One region of the Bradyrhizobium sp. 521_C7_N1_3 genome, then DNA from elsewhere that is predicted to be linked to it. Evidence: predicted binding sites of a transcription regulator. Region 1 holds the regulator's gene; each other region holds the start of a gene.
The links. The regulator PhoB, encoded in region 1, activates phosphate uptake and scavenging genes when phosphate is short. The targets are predictions, from matches to a motif close to TGTCATNNANCTGTCAT.
Positions count from the first base shown of each region.

Region 2: the regulator PhoB is predicted to act here: its motif matches at 925-941, upstream of AB7008_RS27635 (glycerophosphodiester phosphodiesterase family protein).
Region 3: the regulator PhoB is predicted to act here: its motif matches at 1,379-1,395, upstream of AB7008_RS41885 (YdcH family protein).
Region 4: the regulator PhoB is predicted to act here: its motif matches at 978-994, upstream of AB7008_RS23875 (RNA degradosome polyphosphate kinase).

Region 1 is NZ_CP197232.1:9,886,448-9,890,300, forward strand. Features, by position in the region: gene argF (ornithine carbamoyltransferase) at 1-205, opposite strand, end outside; gene AB7008_RS46970 (aspartate aminotransferase family protein) at 205-1,413, opposite strand; gene AB7008_RS46975 (GcrA family cell cycle regulator) at 1,870-2,382, shown strand; gene phoB (phosphate regulon transcriptional regulator PhoB) at 2,486-3,193, opposite strand; gene phoU (phosphate signaling complex protein PhoU) at 3,208-3,853, opposite strand, start outside.
Region 2 is NZ_CP197232.1:5,932,045-5,935,897, reverse strand. Features, by position in the region: gene adh (aldehyde dehydrogenase) at 1-866, shown strand, start outside; gene AB7008_RS27635 (glycerophosphodiester phosphodiesterase family protein) at 1,058-2,410, shown strand; gene pdhA (pyruvate dehydrogenase (acetyl-transferring) E1 component subunit alpha) at 2,665-3,687, shown strand; gene AB7008_RS27625 (pyruvate dehydrogenase complex E1 component subunit beta) at 3,717-3,853, shown strand, end outside.
Region 3 is NZ_CP197232.1:8,855,477-8,859,329, forward strand. Features, by position in the region: gene AB7008_RS41880 (NAD(P)/FAD-dependent oxidoreductase) at 1-964, shown strand, start outside; gene AB7008_RS41885 (YdcH family protein) at 1,111-1,293, opposite strand; gene AB7008_RS41890 (YdcH family protein) at 1,622-1,828, shown strand; gene AB7008_RS41895 (hypothetical protein) at 1,956-2,174, shown strand; gene AB7008_RS41900 (hypothetical protein) at 2,196-2,447, shown strand; gene AB7008_RS41905 (GGDEF domain-containing protein) at 2,510-3,223, opposite strand; gene purE (5-(carboxyamino)imidazole ribonucleotide mutase) at 3,365-3,853, shown strand; gene AB7008_RS41915 (5-(carboxyamino)imidazole ribonucleotide synthase) at 3,850-3,853, shown strand, end outside.
Region 4 is NZ_CP197232.1:5,168,271-5,172,123, reverse strand. Features, by position in the region: gene AB7008_RS23885 (CDP-alcohol phosphatidyltransferase family protein) at 1-133, shown strand, start outside; gene AB7008_RS23880 (DnaA ATPase domain-containing protein) at 246-923, shown strand; gene AB7008_RS23875 (RNA degradosome polyphosphate kinase) at 1,068-3,260, shown strand; gene ppx (exopolyphosphatase) at 3,276-3,853, shown strand, end outside.

The DNA of each region.
Region 1 (3,853 bases):
GCTGGCGCATGGCGACGTCGAACGAGACGCGGGTGCGCGTGGACGGACGCTCGAAGATCATCGCCAGCGTCTTGCCTTCCAGCGGCTTCACCGGCTGGTGCGCTTTCTGCTTCGCCTTCATGGCGGAGGAGGCCGCGAGCATGCTCTTGAGCTCCGACAACGGGAGCTCGTTGATATCCAGAAAGTGCTTCGGGGACTTGCTCATCAGCTTGCCGCCCGCTTGGTCTGACTGGACGAGATCGCGGCGCAGGCGCGCTCGAGCCGCCCGACGCTGTCCTCGATCTCGGCTTCGGTGACGATCAAGGGCGGCAGGAAGCGCACGACATTGTCGCCGGCGCCGACCGTGAGCAATTTTTCGTTGCGCAATGCCGCGCCGAGATCGCCTGACGGCACCACGGCCTTGATGCCGATCAGAAGGCCTTCGCCGCGCACTTCGCTGACGATGTCGGGATAACGATCGATCACGGAGGCGAGCTTCTGCTTGAGCAGCAGCGACATCTTCTGCACGTGGTCGAAGAAGCCGGGCTTGAGCATGACGTCGAGCACGGCGTTGGCAGCAGAGATCGCGAGCGGATTGCCGCCGAAGGTCGAGCCGTGCGAGCCGGGACCCATGCCGGCAGCCGCGTCCGCGGTCGCCAGCACCGCGCCGATCGGGAAACCGCCACCGAGCGCCTTGGCCAGCGACATCACGTCAGGCGTGACGCCGGTGCGGCGATGCGCGAACAGATCGCCGGTGCGGCCCATGCCGGTCTGCACCTCGTCGAACGCGAGCAGCAGGCCCTTCTCGTCGCAGAGCTGGCGCAACGCCCTCAGGAAGGCGGGCGTTGCCGAACGTACGCCGCCCTCACCCTGGATCGGCTCGATCAGGATGCCGGCGGTCTGCGGACCGATCGCCTTCTTGACGGCTTCGATGTCGCCATGCGGGACCTGGTCGAAGCCATCCATCGGCGGGCCGAACCCTTCGAGATATTTTGCCGAACCGGTCGCGGCGAGCGTTGCCAGCGTGCGGCCGTGGAAGGCGCCTTCGAAGGTGATGATGCGGTAACGCTCCGGATGCCCCTTGGAGAAGTGATGATGGCGGACCAGCTTGATCACACCTTCCAGCGCTTCGGCGCCGGAATTGCAGAAGAACACGAAGTCCGCGAAGCTTTCGTTGCACAGACGCGCGGCAAGCTTCTCGCCGTCCGGACTCTGGAACAGGTTCGACATGTGCCAGAGTTTGGTGGCCTGCTCCTGCAACGCCTTGACCAACGCAGGATGAGCATGGCCGAGCGCATTCACCGCCACGCCCGAGGTGAAATCGAGATAGCGATCGCCATTGGTCGCAATCAGCCAGCAGCCTTCACCGCGCTCGAAACCGAGGTCGGCCCTGGCGAAAACGGGGAGCAAATGCGGCGCTGCGCTGTTAGTCATGACGATCACTTGAATGTTGCGGACGGCGTGAGCGTGCATTGCGCAACGCACCATTGACCGGCCCGGAAAACGAAACGTGCCGCCTTTTAAGGGCGGCACGTGTGACTATCTTATGCCTGGTGAAACCGGTGTCAATGCCGCCCGGAAAGCCTCGCGAAACGCAGAATCCGTAGTCTTGCGGTGGCGATTTTGCGTATTTCCGCCACGGAACATGTGGAAGCGAGTCGGCGGACTCTTGCGCGTGAGTCACGCCATATTGTAGCGTTTGGCTTGTCAGATACGACATCTCGTGCAGCAGTTCTGATCCTCTAAGTCCTCATGTACCGGCGTAAGCGTTCGGGCGCATCTGGCGCGCCCGGCGAGCCTTAAGGGATTCTGGCGGCACGGGTTTTTCGAGGCTTAGGCATTCGCCGTGCGGCCGCCAGGATGGCAGGCGCCGGCGGAGGAAAGGGTGCAATGACCGTTTTGACCTGGTCGGATGATCGCGTCGAGCAGCTGAAAAAGCTCTGGGAGGCCGGACTTTCGGCCAGCCAGATCGCCGCTGAACTCGGCAATGTGACCCGCAATGCCGTAATCGGCAAAGTGCACCGGCTCGGCCTGTCGGGCCGCGCCAAGAGCCCTTCATCGGCAGCGCCGCGGCCGCGCAAGGCGCGCCCCGCCCAGCACATGATGCGGGTGACCCGCCCGATCGCACGCGGCAACACCGCGCTGGCACAAGCCTTCGAAGTCGAGGTCGAGGCCGAACCGGTCACCTACGACAACGTCGTGCCGATGAGCCAGCGGCTGTCGCTGCTGGAGCTGAACGAGGCCACCTGCCACTGGCCGGTCGGCGATCCCTCGAGCCCGGATTTCTTCTTCTGCGGCGGCAAGGCGCTCTCCGGCCTGCCCTACTGCGCCCAGCACTCGCGCGTGGCGTATCAGCCCGCGGCCGATCGCCGGCGCGCGCCGGCGAAGCCGGGTCCGCGCTGAGTACAGTTCCAGACAACCCTGTCCCGGCACAGAGCCGGGACGATCGAGCAAGAAAAAAGCGCGCCACCCGGCGCGCTTTTTGTTTGCCGGCTTGCAGCGGACCTTACGCCTGCTCCGCCTTCGCAAAGCGATCATCCAGTGCGTAGCCCGCGCCGCGGACGGTGCGGATCGGGTCCTGCTCGCGGCCGAGATTGAGCAGCTTGCGCAGGCGGCCGATATGGACGTCGACGGTGCGCTCATCGATGTAGATGTCACGGCCCCAGACGCTGTCGAGCAGCTGCTCGCGCGAGAACACGCGGCCGGGATGCTCCAGGAAGAACTCCAGCAGGCGATATTCGGTCGGGCCGAGATCGATCGGCCGGCCCGAGCGCGCCACGCGGCGCTTGTCGCGGTCGAGCTCGATGTCGCCATAGGCGAGCACGGTGGCGAGCCGCTCCGGGCTGGCGCGCCTGAGCAGGCCCTTCACGCGTGCCAGCAGCTCCGGCACCGAGAACGGCTTGACGATGTAGTCGTCGGCGCCGGTCGCAAGACCCCGCACCCGCTCGCTCTCCTCGCCGCGCGCGGTGAGCATGATGATCGGGAGCTGCTTGGTCTCGGGCCGGGTGCGCAGCCGCCGGCACAGCTCGATGCCGGAGAGGCCCGGCAGCATCCAGTCGAGCACGATCAAATCGGGGATGTGCTCCTTGAGGCGGGTGTCGGCGTCGTCGCCGCGCATCACCGTCTCGACGTCATAGCCGTCGCCTTCGAGGTTGTAGCGGAGAAGCTCGGTGAGAGCTTCCTCGTCCTCAACCACCATAATGCGTGCGCCCATGGTGTCGTCGCTCCTTAAGTGTTCGGGACCGTCGTGGCGAAGGTCGTCATGTCGCCCTTCGGCCGCTTGTCGGTGATCGCCTGGCCCTCGATCATGTAGAACACGGTCTCGGCAATGTTGGTGGCGTGGTCACCGATGCGCTCGATGTTCTTGGCGCAGAACATCAGGTGGATACAGAACGAGATGTTGCGCGGATCCTCCATCATGTAGGTGAGCAGCTCGCGGAACAGCGAGGTGCAGATGGCGTCGACTTCCTCGTCGCCCTTCCACACCGCCATCGCCGCGGGCAGATCGTGCGCGGCATAGGCGTCCAGCACCGACTTGACCTGCTGCTGCACGAGGTCGGTCATGTGCTCCAGGCCGCGGAACAGCTTGAGCGGGTGGAAATCGGTCTCCAGCGCCGCAACGCGCTTGCCCATGTTCTTGGCGAGGTCGCCGATCCGCTCGAGATCGGTCGCGACGCGCATGGCGCCGACGATTTCGCGCAGATCCACCGCCATCGGCTGGCGGCGCGCGATGGTGAGCACGGCGCGCTCCTCGATCTTCTTCTGGAGCGCGTCGAGCTCGGCATCGATGGTCACGACGCGCTGGCCGAGCGCGACGTCGCGGCGGATCAGGGCGTCGACGGAGTCGACGATCATGCGCTCGGCGATGCCGCCC
Region 2 (3,853 bases), 4.0 Mb from region 1:
TTGGCCTCGAAGCTGGCAAGCCGCTCGCATCCAGCCCGCGGATCGCGAAAATCGCCTTCACCGGCGAGACCACGACGGGCCGGCTGATCATGCAATATGCCAGCCAGAACCTGATCCCGGTCACGCTCGAGCTCGGCGGCAAGTCGCCGAACATCTTCTTCAACGACGTCACCGCCGAGGACGACGACTTCTTCGACAAGGCGATCGAAGGTTTTGTGATGTTCGCGCTGAACCAGGGCGAGGTCTGCACCTGTCCGAGCCGGGCGCTGGTCCACGCCGACATCTACGACCGCTTCATGGAGCGGGCATTGGAGCGCGTCGCCGCGATCAAGCAGGGCGATCCGCGTGCGGCCGACACCATGATCGGCGCGCAGGCATCCAGCGAGCAGCTCGCCAAGATCCTCTCCTATATCGACATCGGCAAGCAGGAGGGTGCCAGGGTGCTGGCCGGCGGCGGTCGTGCCGAGCTCGGGGGCGATCTGTCCGGCGGCTTCTACGTCCAGCCGACGGTGTTCGAGGGCCACAACAAGATGCGAATCTTCCAGGAGGAGATCTTTGGTCCCGTCGTCTCGGTCACGACCTTCAAGACCGATGACGAAGCGCTCGCGATCGCCAACGACACGCTCTACGGCCTGGGAGCCGGCGTCTGGAGTCGCGATGCCAACCGCTGCTACCGCTTCGGCCGGGCCATCCAGGCCGGCCGGGTCTGGACCAACTGCTACCATGCGTATCCTGCGCATGCCGCGTTCGGCGGCTACAAGCAATCGGGCGTCGGTCGCGAGACCCACAAGATGATGCTCGATCACTACCAGCAGACCAAGAATCTCCTGGTCAGCTACAGCCCGAAGAAGCTTGGCTTCTTCTGATCGGGCAAGATCTGATTGAGTAGGAGAGGGCGGAGCAACCTTGCGCCGCCCTCTCCGTCGTCATCCGTCTGTCAGAGTCTTGAGACAATACGACAGCGCCGACCGTATTCGGTTCGGCGCCCGCGGCATTCGAAGCGATGCCGGGCAAAGACGGAGGCTTGGTGATGCGGAACAGTCGTTCAGGACGGACAATGGGTGTCGCAGCGGTGCTGTTCGGCGCGGCGGTGCTGCCGCTGTCGATGGCCCTTGCACAGTCCGGCCCGGCGCCAGCCGGCGCCAAGCCCTTCCTGACCGTCGATGGAAAGGCGCCGCTGGTCCTTGGCCATCGCGGCCTGCCGGGCCTGGTACCAGAAGAGACCGAGGCGTCGTACGACCTCGCCGCGGCACTCGGGACCGATGCGCTCGAAGAGGATTTGCACCTGACCAAGGATTGCGTTCTGGTCGTGCGTCATAACCCCTGGCTGAGCGACAACACCAACATTGTCGAGGTGGCAAAGACCAATGCGGCCGTCGCCGCCCGCAAGCGCACCGTGCCCGGTGTGCGCGTCAAGGCCCCGTCGGCCACCGGCGTGCCTGCCGATTACCTGACGGATCTCAGCGACCCGGCCGATCCCAAATCGGTGCTGAAGTCGCTGATCGTCGACGGCGAGGATCATACCAACGATTGGTCGATCAGCGATTTCACCATGGCCGAGCTGAAGCAATGGATCGGCGGCACCACCTATGACGCGGCCAACGAGCGGCCGAAAGTCTTCAACGGCAAGCTCCCGATCATCAGCTTCCAGGACGTCATCGACATCGCCAAGGTCAAGAGCAAGGAGACCGGGCGGTCCATCCTCGTCTATCCCGAAACCAAGAACCCGACCTGGAACAATGCCCAGGCGATCGCCAATGGCTGCGGCGCGGCCGGCAGCCGTCCGCTCGAAGATGCCCTGATCAAGATCATTGGCGATAACGGCCTCAATACCAAGGACGCTCCGATTCTGGTCCAGAGCTTCGAACCTGGCAGCCTGAAATATATGCGCAGCCACGGCCTCCAGGCGCGGCAGGTCCAGCTCGTCGACGGCAACGGAATCGACTTCAAAACCGGCAAGGTTCTCCTCAACAACATCACGAATTCGCGCCCGTTCGACTGGACCGTTGCGGGCGATGCGCGCTTGTACGATGCGATGCTGACGCCCGAGGGGCTTGCCGAGATCAAGACCTATGCCGAGGGCATCGGTCCGTGGAAGGCCTACATCGTTCCGCTCAAGATCGCGCCGTGGAAGGACACTAACGCCGATGGCACGCCCTACAAGGGATCGACGCCGGAGGCTTCGACGCAGGACGCGACCAGCCTCGTCGCGGACGCGCACAAGCTCGGTCTTTTCGTCCATGTCTTCACTTTTCGGAACGAGAAGAAATATCTCGCCGCCGACTATCGCGGCGACCCGAGCCTTGAATATCTCAAATTCTACCGGCTCGGTGTCGATGGGGTCTTCAGCGACTTCACGCATACCGGCGTTGCCGCCCGCTCAGCGTATTTGCGCGAGTTGGGCTGGTAAGGCTGGCACGGCGAATCGGACGCGCGTGGGATTTCGGATACAAAACACCGCGTCCGATTTCTCTGCGTTGGCGGCTCACGCTCCCTTCGCTGACCGGTGAGCTAAAGTTGCCCGATCGGCGCCAAAGGTTTTGCAAAGTTTCGGCCACGTTGCAGTGCGGCATAATGAAAGTCGAGCCATGCCGCCGCGGTCCTTTCCAAGGGCGTTTGACTTGGGTTAGAGAGGGCTGAAGTTTTCTCTGACCCGGAATTCCCATGGCCGCACCCAAGAAAGCCGCCGCAAGCACTCCACAAGACAAGACCGACGGCGGTTCGCCCCCGGAATTCACCAGAGAGCAGGAGCTCAAAGCGCTCCGCGACATGCTCCTGATCCGGCGGTTCGAGGAAAAGGCCGGCCAGCTCTACGGCATGGGCGCGATCGGCGGCTTCTGCCACCTCTATATCGGCCAGGAGGCCGTGGTGGTCGGCATGCAGATGGCCCTGAAGCAGGGCGATCAGGTCATCACCGGCTATCGCGATCACGGTCATATGCTTGCCACCGGCATGGAGGCCAACGGCGTCATGGCCGAGCTCACCGGCCGGCGCGGTGGCTATTCCAAGGGCAAGGGCGGCTCCATGCACATGTTCAGCAAGGAGAAGCACTTCTACGGCGGTCACGGCATCGTCGGCGCCCAGGTCTCGCTCGGCACGGGTCTGGCCTTCGCCAACCATTATCGTGGTAACGACAATGTCAGCGTCACCTATTTCGGCGACGGCGCGGCCAATCAGGGCCAGGTCTATGAGAGCTTCAACATGGCGGAGCTCTGGAAGCTGCCGGTGATCTACGTCATCGAGAACAACCGCTACGCCATGGGCACCGCGGTGTCGCGCGCTTCGGCGCAGCAGGATTTCTCCAAGCGCGGTGCGTCCTTCAACATCCCCGGCATGCAGGTCGACGGCATGGACGTCCGCGCCGTGAAGGCCGCGGGCGAGGAGGCGGCGGCCTGGTGCCGCGCCGGCAAGGGCCCCTTCATCCTGGAGATGCAGACCTACCGCTATCGCGGCCACTCGATGTCCGACCCCGCCAAGTACAGAACGCGCGAAGAGGTCGAAAAAGTCCGCCACGACCAGGACCCGATCGAGCAGGTGCGCAACCGCCTGCTCGCAGCCAAGGTGAGCGAGGCCGATCTCAAGGCGATCGACGCCGAGGTCCGCGACATCGTCAATGCGTCCGCCGACTTCGCCCAGCATGATCCCGAGCCGGATGCCGCCGAGCTCTGGACCGACATTTATCGCTGAACGCGCGCAAGCTTTCTTTTGGAGTCGATATGCCAATTCAAGTGCTGATGCCCGCGTTGTCGCCCACGATGGAGAAGGGCAACCTTGCCAAGTGGCTGAAGAAAGAGGGCGAGACCATCAAATCCGGCGACGTCATCGCCGAGATCGAGACCGACAAGGCGACCAT
Region 3 (3,853 bases), 1.0 Mb from region 1:
CGAGGTGATCCATGCCGGGATCTATTACCGAGCCGGCAGCTGGATGGCGCGCATGTGCGTCAGCGGCAAACACGCGCTGTACCGCTACTGCGGCGAGCGCGGCATCCCGCACAAGAACTGCGGCAAGCTGATCGTCGCGACCAGCGCCAAGGAGACCGAGAAGCTGCAATCGATCAAGGCGCATGCCGAGGCCAACGGCGTGCTCGACATGCAGCTGCTCACGGGCGAGGCCGCGCGCGCGCTGGAGCCGGCGCTCGCCTGCGATGCCGCGCTGCTCTCGCCATCGACCGGCATCATCGACAGCCACGCCTACATGCTCTCGCTGCGCGGCGAGGCCGAGGCGGCCGGCGCCGCCTTTGCGTTTCACACCCCGCTGATCCGTGCCAAGGCAGCCGGCGATGTGATCGAGATCGAGGCCGGCGGCGAAGCGCCGATGACGCTGCAATGCGGCCTGCTCGTCAACGCCGCCGGGCTCTCGGCGACAACGGTCGCACGCCACATCGACGGCATGCCGATCGACCGGATTCCGCCGGCCTATCTCGCCAAGGGGAACTATTTCAGCTGCAACGCCAGGGCACCGTTCTCGCACCTGATCTATCCGGTGCCCGAGCCAGGCGGGCTCGGCGTGCATCTGACGCTGGACATGGCTGGGCAGGCACGCTTCGGCCCCGACGTCGAGTGGATCGAGACGATCAATTACGAGGTCGATCCATCACGCGCCGAGCGCTTCTATCCGGCGATCCGGAAATACTGGCCGACGCTGCCCGACGGCGCGCTGATGCCGAGCTATTCAGGCATTCGCCCGAAGATCGTGCCGCCGGCGGTGGCCACGCAGGATTTTCTGATGCAGGGCCCGCGCGATCACGGCGTCGAAGGCCTGATCAACCTGTTCGGTATCGAATCGCCGGGACTGACGTCATCGCTCGCGATCGCCGATCACGTCGCCGAGCTCGCCAACATCTAGAGCGTTTTCGCGCGAAGTGGATACCGGCTCGCGTAAAGAACGCCGCGCAAATAGCTTTGCACGGCGCGCACCTTCTGGCAGGGATGAGCAACAGCTCTCACCCCTGCGTGAAGGGTAGGTCCAATTTTACGCTGTTACGGGGGTTACTAGTGGAGCGTGTCGCCGGTGTGCTTCAAGCGCTCGATCTGGTCCTTGACCATCAACTTCCGTCGCTTCAACTCAACAATTTGCAGGTCGTCTGTTGAAAGGTGCACTAGAGCTTCGTGCAATTCGTTTTCGAGCGTTTTGTGCTTCCGTTCCAATTCAACCAGATGTGCCTGAATTGTCATTCGAAACCTCCTCGGTAGGGGGAAACCTTGGATTCGATCCGGACGAGCAAGTGTACATCACCGATTCGTTCTGTCGATATGTATCCGTCGTCGCGGCGTCATTTTTGAAAATTCATATGTAACGAACCGTGAGTAAGGAACCACGCTGGAAAAATCCATGATATCAACGTGCTTGCGCAACACTGCTGCGAATCGTCGAAATATCTTGCGAGAGTTCGGTGAGCGGCGGCCCGAGATCGCTTGCGATCACGGCGCGCAAGGACGATAATTTCCACAGGGCATCCACAGCCTTGAATCTCACGCCCATCGGGTTTCGGCCACCGCGAACATGACCAATGAAGACGAGCGTGAGCTCGAAGCCGAGCTCACCCGGTTGCAGCAAGAACACCGAGATCTCGATGCCGCGATCGATGCGCTGCATCAATCGCCTGCCCCAGACCTGTTGCGGTTACAACGGTTGAAGAAGCGCAAGCTGTTGTTGCGCGACCGTATCGCGTTCATCGAAGACCAGATCACGCCGGACATCATCGCCTGATCCGCGAGGCCCTTTTCGTGGCAGCTCGCCGCATCCGAATCCGCTTGATTCGAAAAGAACAAAATAGGAACATTTGGACATCCCACCGCCCCAGGAAACGCCCAGGAAACCCCCGAGGACAACGCAGATGTCGGCAACCGCCCTTCTCGACAACAGCCATTATGAACAGGCCTGCGACCAGGCGATCGCGATGTGCGACGGCAATCTGCGCAGCACCATCAAGGCGCTGATCATGGCCAACGAATATCTGGAAGCAGAGCTGGAAGAATTACAGGCGGCGATTTCAGCCGGCTGCATTCCCGAGACCGCACGCACCAAAGTGCGGAGCAACAGCAGCGCCGCCTGAGTTCAACATCGGAGCAACGCCATGTCGGATATAACCTACTACGTTGCAATGCCCTTCCTGATCGATGCCGACGGATCGCCTGTCGCGGGCGCCGCGGAGGAATGCCAGAGCTCGGCGGCCGCGTTGCGGCGCGCCGAGATCATGGCGCACGGTGCCGGCCATATCGGCGCGGTTGCGTTCAGCCGCAGCGGCGATCCCATGACCGGCGAATTCGGCGACGCCACGCTGCTGCGCAAATTCGGCAACGTGCCGGAAGATCTGGCCACGCTGTAATGGTTGTTGCTCGAGCATGATCTCCGCGCAACGCGGTCCGCGCTTGTCGCGAAGATCGTGCCCTAGTTGCCGACCAGCCTGATCCGCGGCTCGTGCCGCCGGTGCGCCTTGCGTACATACATGGCGGCATCAGCCTCCTCCAGCGCGCGACCTGCGTCGGACTGCGCCCCCAGCAGCGCGACACCTGCGGAGGCGCCCGCGGCCACGCGCTGACCGCGAAAGGCAAACGACAATTCGTCGATCGCCTGCTCGAAGGTCGCGGCCTTCGCCTTGGCGTCGGTCTCGCTGAGATTCCAGAGCAGCAGCGCGAACTCGTCGCCGCCAAGCCGGCCGACCACGTCCGAGGCGCGGACCTGCCGCGTCAGGGTGGCCGCAATCGCCTTCAGCACCTCGTCTCCGGCGGCATGGCCGAAGGAATCGTTGATCGGCTTCAGGCGATCGACGTCGAGGACGATCAGCGCGCCGCTGGCGCGGTAGCGCTTCATGTAGGCGATGGCGCGCGCGAGCTCGCGCTCGAAGCCGCGCCGGTTCGGAATCTCGAGCAGGAAATCGGTGTCGGCCGCAGCCTCCAGTTCCGCGACCCGCCGCTCCGCCTCCTTGAGCTTGCTCCGCAAGCCGCGGATGGTCGCCCTGGTGTCGTCGGCAGCCGGCGCTCCGCGCCGCGCCGGCTTGGCCGAGCGCTTCGCCAGCCGCCTGGGGGCGGCTTTGGAGCGGCTGGCGCTGGTCTTCCGGCCCTTTTTGGCCTTCGCAGCGCTTGCCCTTTTTGGTTTCTTCATGGGCATCCTGCTCAATGAAGGCTTGCGGGGATTCACCAAGACAGGATAGTGCATTCCCTTCTCCTTGCCACCGCCTTGCGAGCCACCGGCCGGAACCATTAATCTGGCCTATCTTTCTGTTTTCCGAGCACAATTGACGTCATGACCGCGCCGATCGCCATCATCATGGGAAGCCAGTCGGACTGGGAGACGATGCGGCATGCCGCCGACACGCTCGCAGCGCTCGGCGTTGCCGCCGAGACCCGCATCGTTTCGGCACACCGCACCCCCGACCGGTTGTTTGCATTCGCCAAGGGCGCCAAGGCGGCAGGCTACAAGGTCATCATCGCCGGCGCAGGCGGCGCTGCGCATCTGCCCGGCATGGCGGCGGCGCTGACGGAACTGCCCGTGTTCGGCGTTCCCGTCGAATCCAGGACGCTCAAGGGCATCGATTCGCTCTATTCGATCGTGCAGATGCCCGCGGGAATCCCGGTCGGCACCCTCGCCATCGGCAAGGCCGGCGCGATCAACGCGGCGCTGCTTGCAGCTTCAGTGCTCGCATTGTCCGACCCGGCTCTGGCCGACCGTCTAGCTGCCTGGCGCAAGGCACAGACCGAGGCGGTTGCGGAGCGCCCGGAGGACAAGGCGTGA
Region 4 (3,853 bases), 4.7 Mb from region 1:
CCTCGCCTTCGGCTTCAAACCGGCGCCCTATGATATGATCCTGATGGGCCTCGTCACGATCTTCACGCTCTCGTCCGTGTCGCTCTATCTCGTCGAGTGGCTGCGGCACATGAGTACGATCGAAGCCAAGTAGCACGATCGAGGCCAAATGAACCGGGATGCGGCCCCGCAAAAGGCCAACTCCCGCTCGATGACGTCGAATCTCTTCAAACGAAGCCGGCGTGCCGGCACGGAGCACAGCAAGCGTGGCAGGCCGCGTTCATCCCCGACAACTGGCATTCTCGCTTCCGCACGCGGAAAGCCTCAGCCGGGACAATTTTCTCGAAGGCCCCGCCAACGAAGCCGGTCTTGCCCTCATCGATGCCTGGCCTGAATGGCCGAACCGGATCATGTGGCTGGCCGGCCCGGAAGGAAGCGGCAAGAGCCATCTCGCCGCGATCTGGGCCGAGGCTTCCGGCGCCCGGTCGACCACAGCCAATGGGCTGACCGCCGAAAACGTCCCGGGAGCGCTCGCCACCGGCGCGCTGGTGGTCGAGGACCTCAAGGCAAAGGAGTTCGACGAGCGGGCCCTGTTTCATCTGATGAACCTCGCCCGCGAGGATGGGGCCTACGTGCTCTTCACCGGCCGCGAGGTACCGGCGTCGCTCGAGATCGAGCTGCGCGACCTGCGGTCGCGGTTGCGTGCGGTGCCTGTGATCTCGCTGCTGCCGCCCGACGACCAGCTCTTCCGCGGTCTGATCGTCAAGTTCTGCGCCGACCGCCAGCTCACCGTGGATGAGAGCGTGGTCAGCTACCTCGCCACCCGCCTGGAGCGGTCCTCGGCGGCCGCACGGGAGGCTGTACAGCTGCTCGACAGCGAGGCCCTGCGCCTCGGTCGCCCCGTCACGCGGGCGCTGGCCGCCGAGCTGCTTCGGGACGCCTGACCCCTCCACGCTGGCTCCAAGGCCGCTTGACGCGGCGCAACGGCGGAACATCAATGTCATCGAAACGTCATCGGACTAACACATGCTCCCGCCGGTTTTGCGCATAAGTCGCAAATTGGGGCGAACTGGATGGATCGACTTCTGATGGACTCTGCGCAAGCCGTTGAAATCAAAGAAAAAGCCCCGGAGATCGAGGGGCTGCCGGCGATTGCCTCAAGCCCCGAGCGCTTCATCAATCGCGAGCTCTCCTGGCTGCACTTCAACCGCCGCGTCCTGGAGGAAGCGGTCAATCCCAGCCACCCCATGCTGGAGCGGGTGCGATTCCTGTCGATTTCAGCGAATAACCTCGACGAGTTCTTCATGGTTCGCGTCGCCGGCATCAAGGCCCAGGTGCGCGAAGGCATTGCCGAGCGCGCCCCCGATGGCCTGACGCCGTCCGAGCAGCTCGCGCTGATCAACCGCACCGTCTCACAGCTCGCCTCCGACCAGCAGGCGATCTGGCGCGACCTGCGCAGCACGCTGGCCGACGTCGGCATCGCACTGGTCGACGGCAAGGACGTCACCAAGGCGGAACGGACCTGGATCGAGGACTACTTCCTCAACAACGTGTTCCCGCTGCTGACCCCGCTCGCGATCGATCCTGCCCACCCCTTCCCGTTCATTCCGAGCCTCGGCTTCACCATCGCGCTCCAGCTCACGCGCGCCGCCGACGGCAAGCAGATGAACGCTCTGATCCGCATGCCCGGCAAGATCGACCGCTTCATCCGGTTGCCGGCCGAGGGCAAGGTCGTCCGGCTGATCTCGCTCGAGCAGGCGACCGGGCTGTTCATCAACCGCCTGTTCCCCGGCTACAATCTCCACGGCCAGGGCGCCTTCCGCATCATCCGCGACTCCGAGCTTGAAATCGAGGAGGAGGCCGAAGACCTCGTCCGCCTGTTCGAGACCGCACTGAAGCGCCGCCGCCGCGGGTCGGTGATCCGGCTAGAGATCGACGCCAAGATGCCGGAGGAGCTGCGCAGCTTCGTGCAGCATGCGCTGTCGGCCGCCGACGACGAGGTCTTCCTGGTCGACGGCGTGCTCGCCATGAACGAGCTTTCGCAGCTCACCCGCCTCGACCGGCCCGATCTCGAATTCACCCCTTACGTGCCGCGCCATCCCGAGCGCGTGCGCGAGCATGGCGGCGACATCTTCGCCGCGATCCGGCAGAAGGACCTCGTCGTCCATCATCCCTATGAATCCTTCGACGTGGTCGTGCAGTTCCTGCAGCAGGCCGCCCGCGATCCCGATGTCGTCGCGATCAAGCAGACGCTCTACCGCACCTCCAACAACTCCCCGATCGTGCGCACGCTGGCGGAAGCCGCCGAAGCCGGCAAGTCCGTCACCGCGTTGATCGAATTGAAGGCGCGCTTCGACGAGGAGGCCAACATCCGCTGGGCGCGCGACCTAGAACGCGCCGGCGTGCAGGTCGTCTACGGCTTCCTCGAACTGAAGACGCACGCGAAGCTCTCGATGGTGGTGCGCCGCGAGGGCGGCGGCCTCACCACTTACGTCCACACCGGCACCGGCAATTATCACCCCGTCACCGCACGCATCTACACCGACCTCTCCTACTTCACCTCGGATCCGACCATCGGCCGCGACGCCGCGCGCGTGTTCAACTTCATCACCGGTTATGCCGCGCCGAGCGATCTGGAAAAGATGGCGGTGTCGCCGCTGACGTTGCGCAAGCGCATCATCGAGCACATCCAGGGCGAGACCGCGCATGCGCGGCATGGCCGCCCCGGCGCGGTCTGGATGAAGATGAATGCGCTGGTCGACCCTGACATCATCGACGCGCTCTACGAGGCCTCGCAAGCCGGCGTCCAAGTCGAGCTCGTCGTGCGCGGGATCTGCTGCCTCAGGCCCGGCATCCCAGGCCTGTCGGAGAACATCCGCGTCAAGTCGATCATCGGGCGCTTCCTGGAACACGGCCGAATCTACTGTTTCGGCATGGGCCAGGGCCTGCCGAGCGCGAAAGCGGCTGTGTATATCTCCTCGGCAGACATGATGCCGCGCAACCTCGACCGCCGCGTCGAGGTGCTGTGTCCGCTGCAAAATCCCACGGTGCATCAGCAGGTTCTCGAACAGATCATGGTCGCGAATCTGAAGGACAATGAGCAGAGCTGGCAATTGTTGCCGGACGGGTCCTCGACGCGTATGAAGGCCACGAAGGGCGAGGAGCCTTTCAACGTCCACAACTACTTCATGACAAATCCGAGTCTATCTGGCCGTGGAAAGTCGCTCAAGGAATCCTCGCCGCGCCGTCTCACGCGCCGTAATGAACGTCATCAGTCTTGATCCGGGATCGAGGACGTGAAGCGGCCGCGTAAGCGCGGCTCGAGCGTCGCGGTCATCGATATCGGTTCCAACTCGGTCCGTCTCGTCGTCTACGAGGGACTGACACGGAGCCTCATTCCGATCTTCAACGAGAAGACGCTGTGCGGCCTCGGGCGCGAGGTGCAGAGCACGGGCCTGCTTGCGCCCGATGCCGTCGACAAGGCGCTGACCTCACTGAAGCGGTTCCGGGCGCTGTGCCGCGTCATGCAGGCCGGTCGCGTATTTGCGATTGCGACTGCAGCCTGCCGCGACGCCTCCAACGGCCCCGACTTCATCGCGAAAGCCGAGCGCATCTGCGCCGTGAAGATCGAGATCCTGTCGGGCCCGCGCGAGGCACGGCTGTCGGCGCTCGGCGTGATCTCCGGCATCCACCATCCCGACGGCATCGTCGGCGATCTCGGCGGCGGCTCGCTCGAGCTGATCGACGTGCGTAAGAATAGCGTGCGCAGCGGCGTGACGTTGCCGCTCGGCGGCCTCGCGCTCCAGGACCTCGCGCACAAATCGCTCAAGCGCGCCGACCGCATCGTGCGCGAGGAGCTCGACGAGGTACCGCA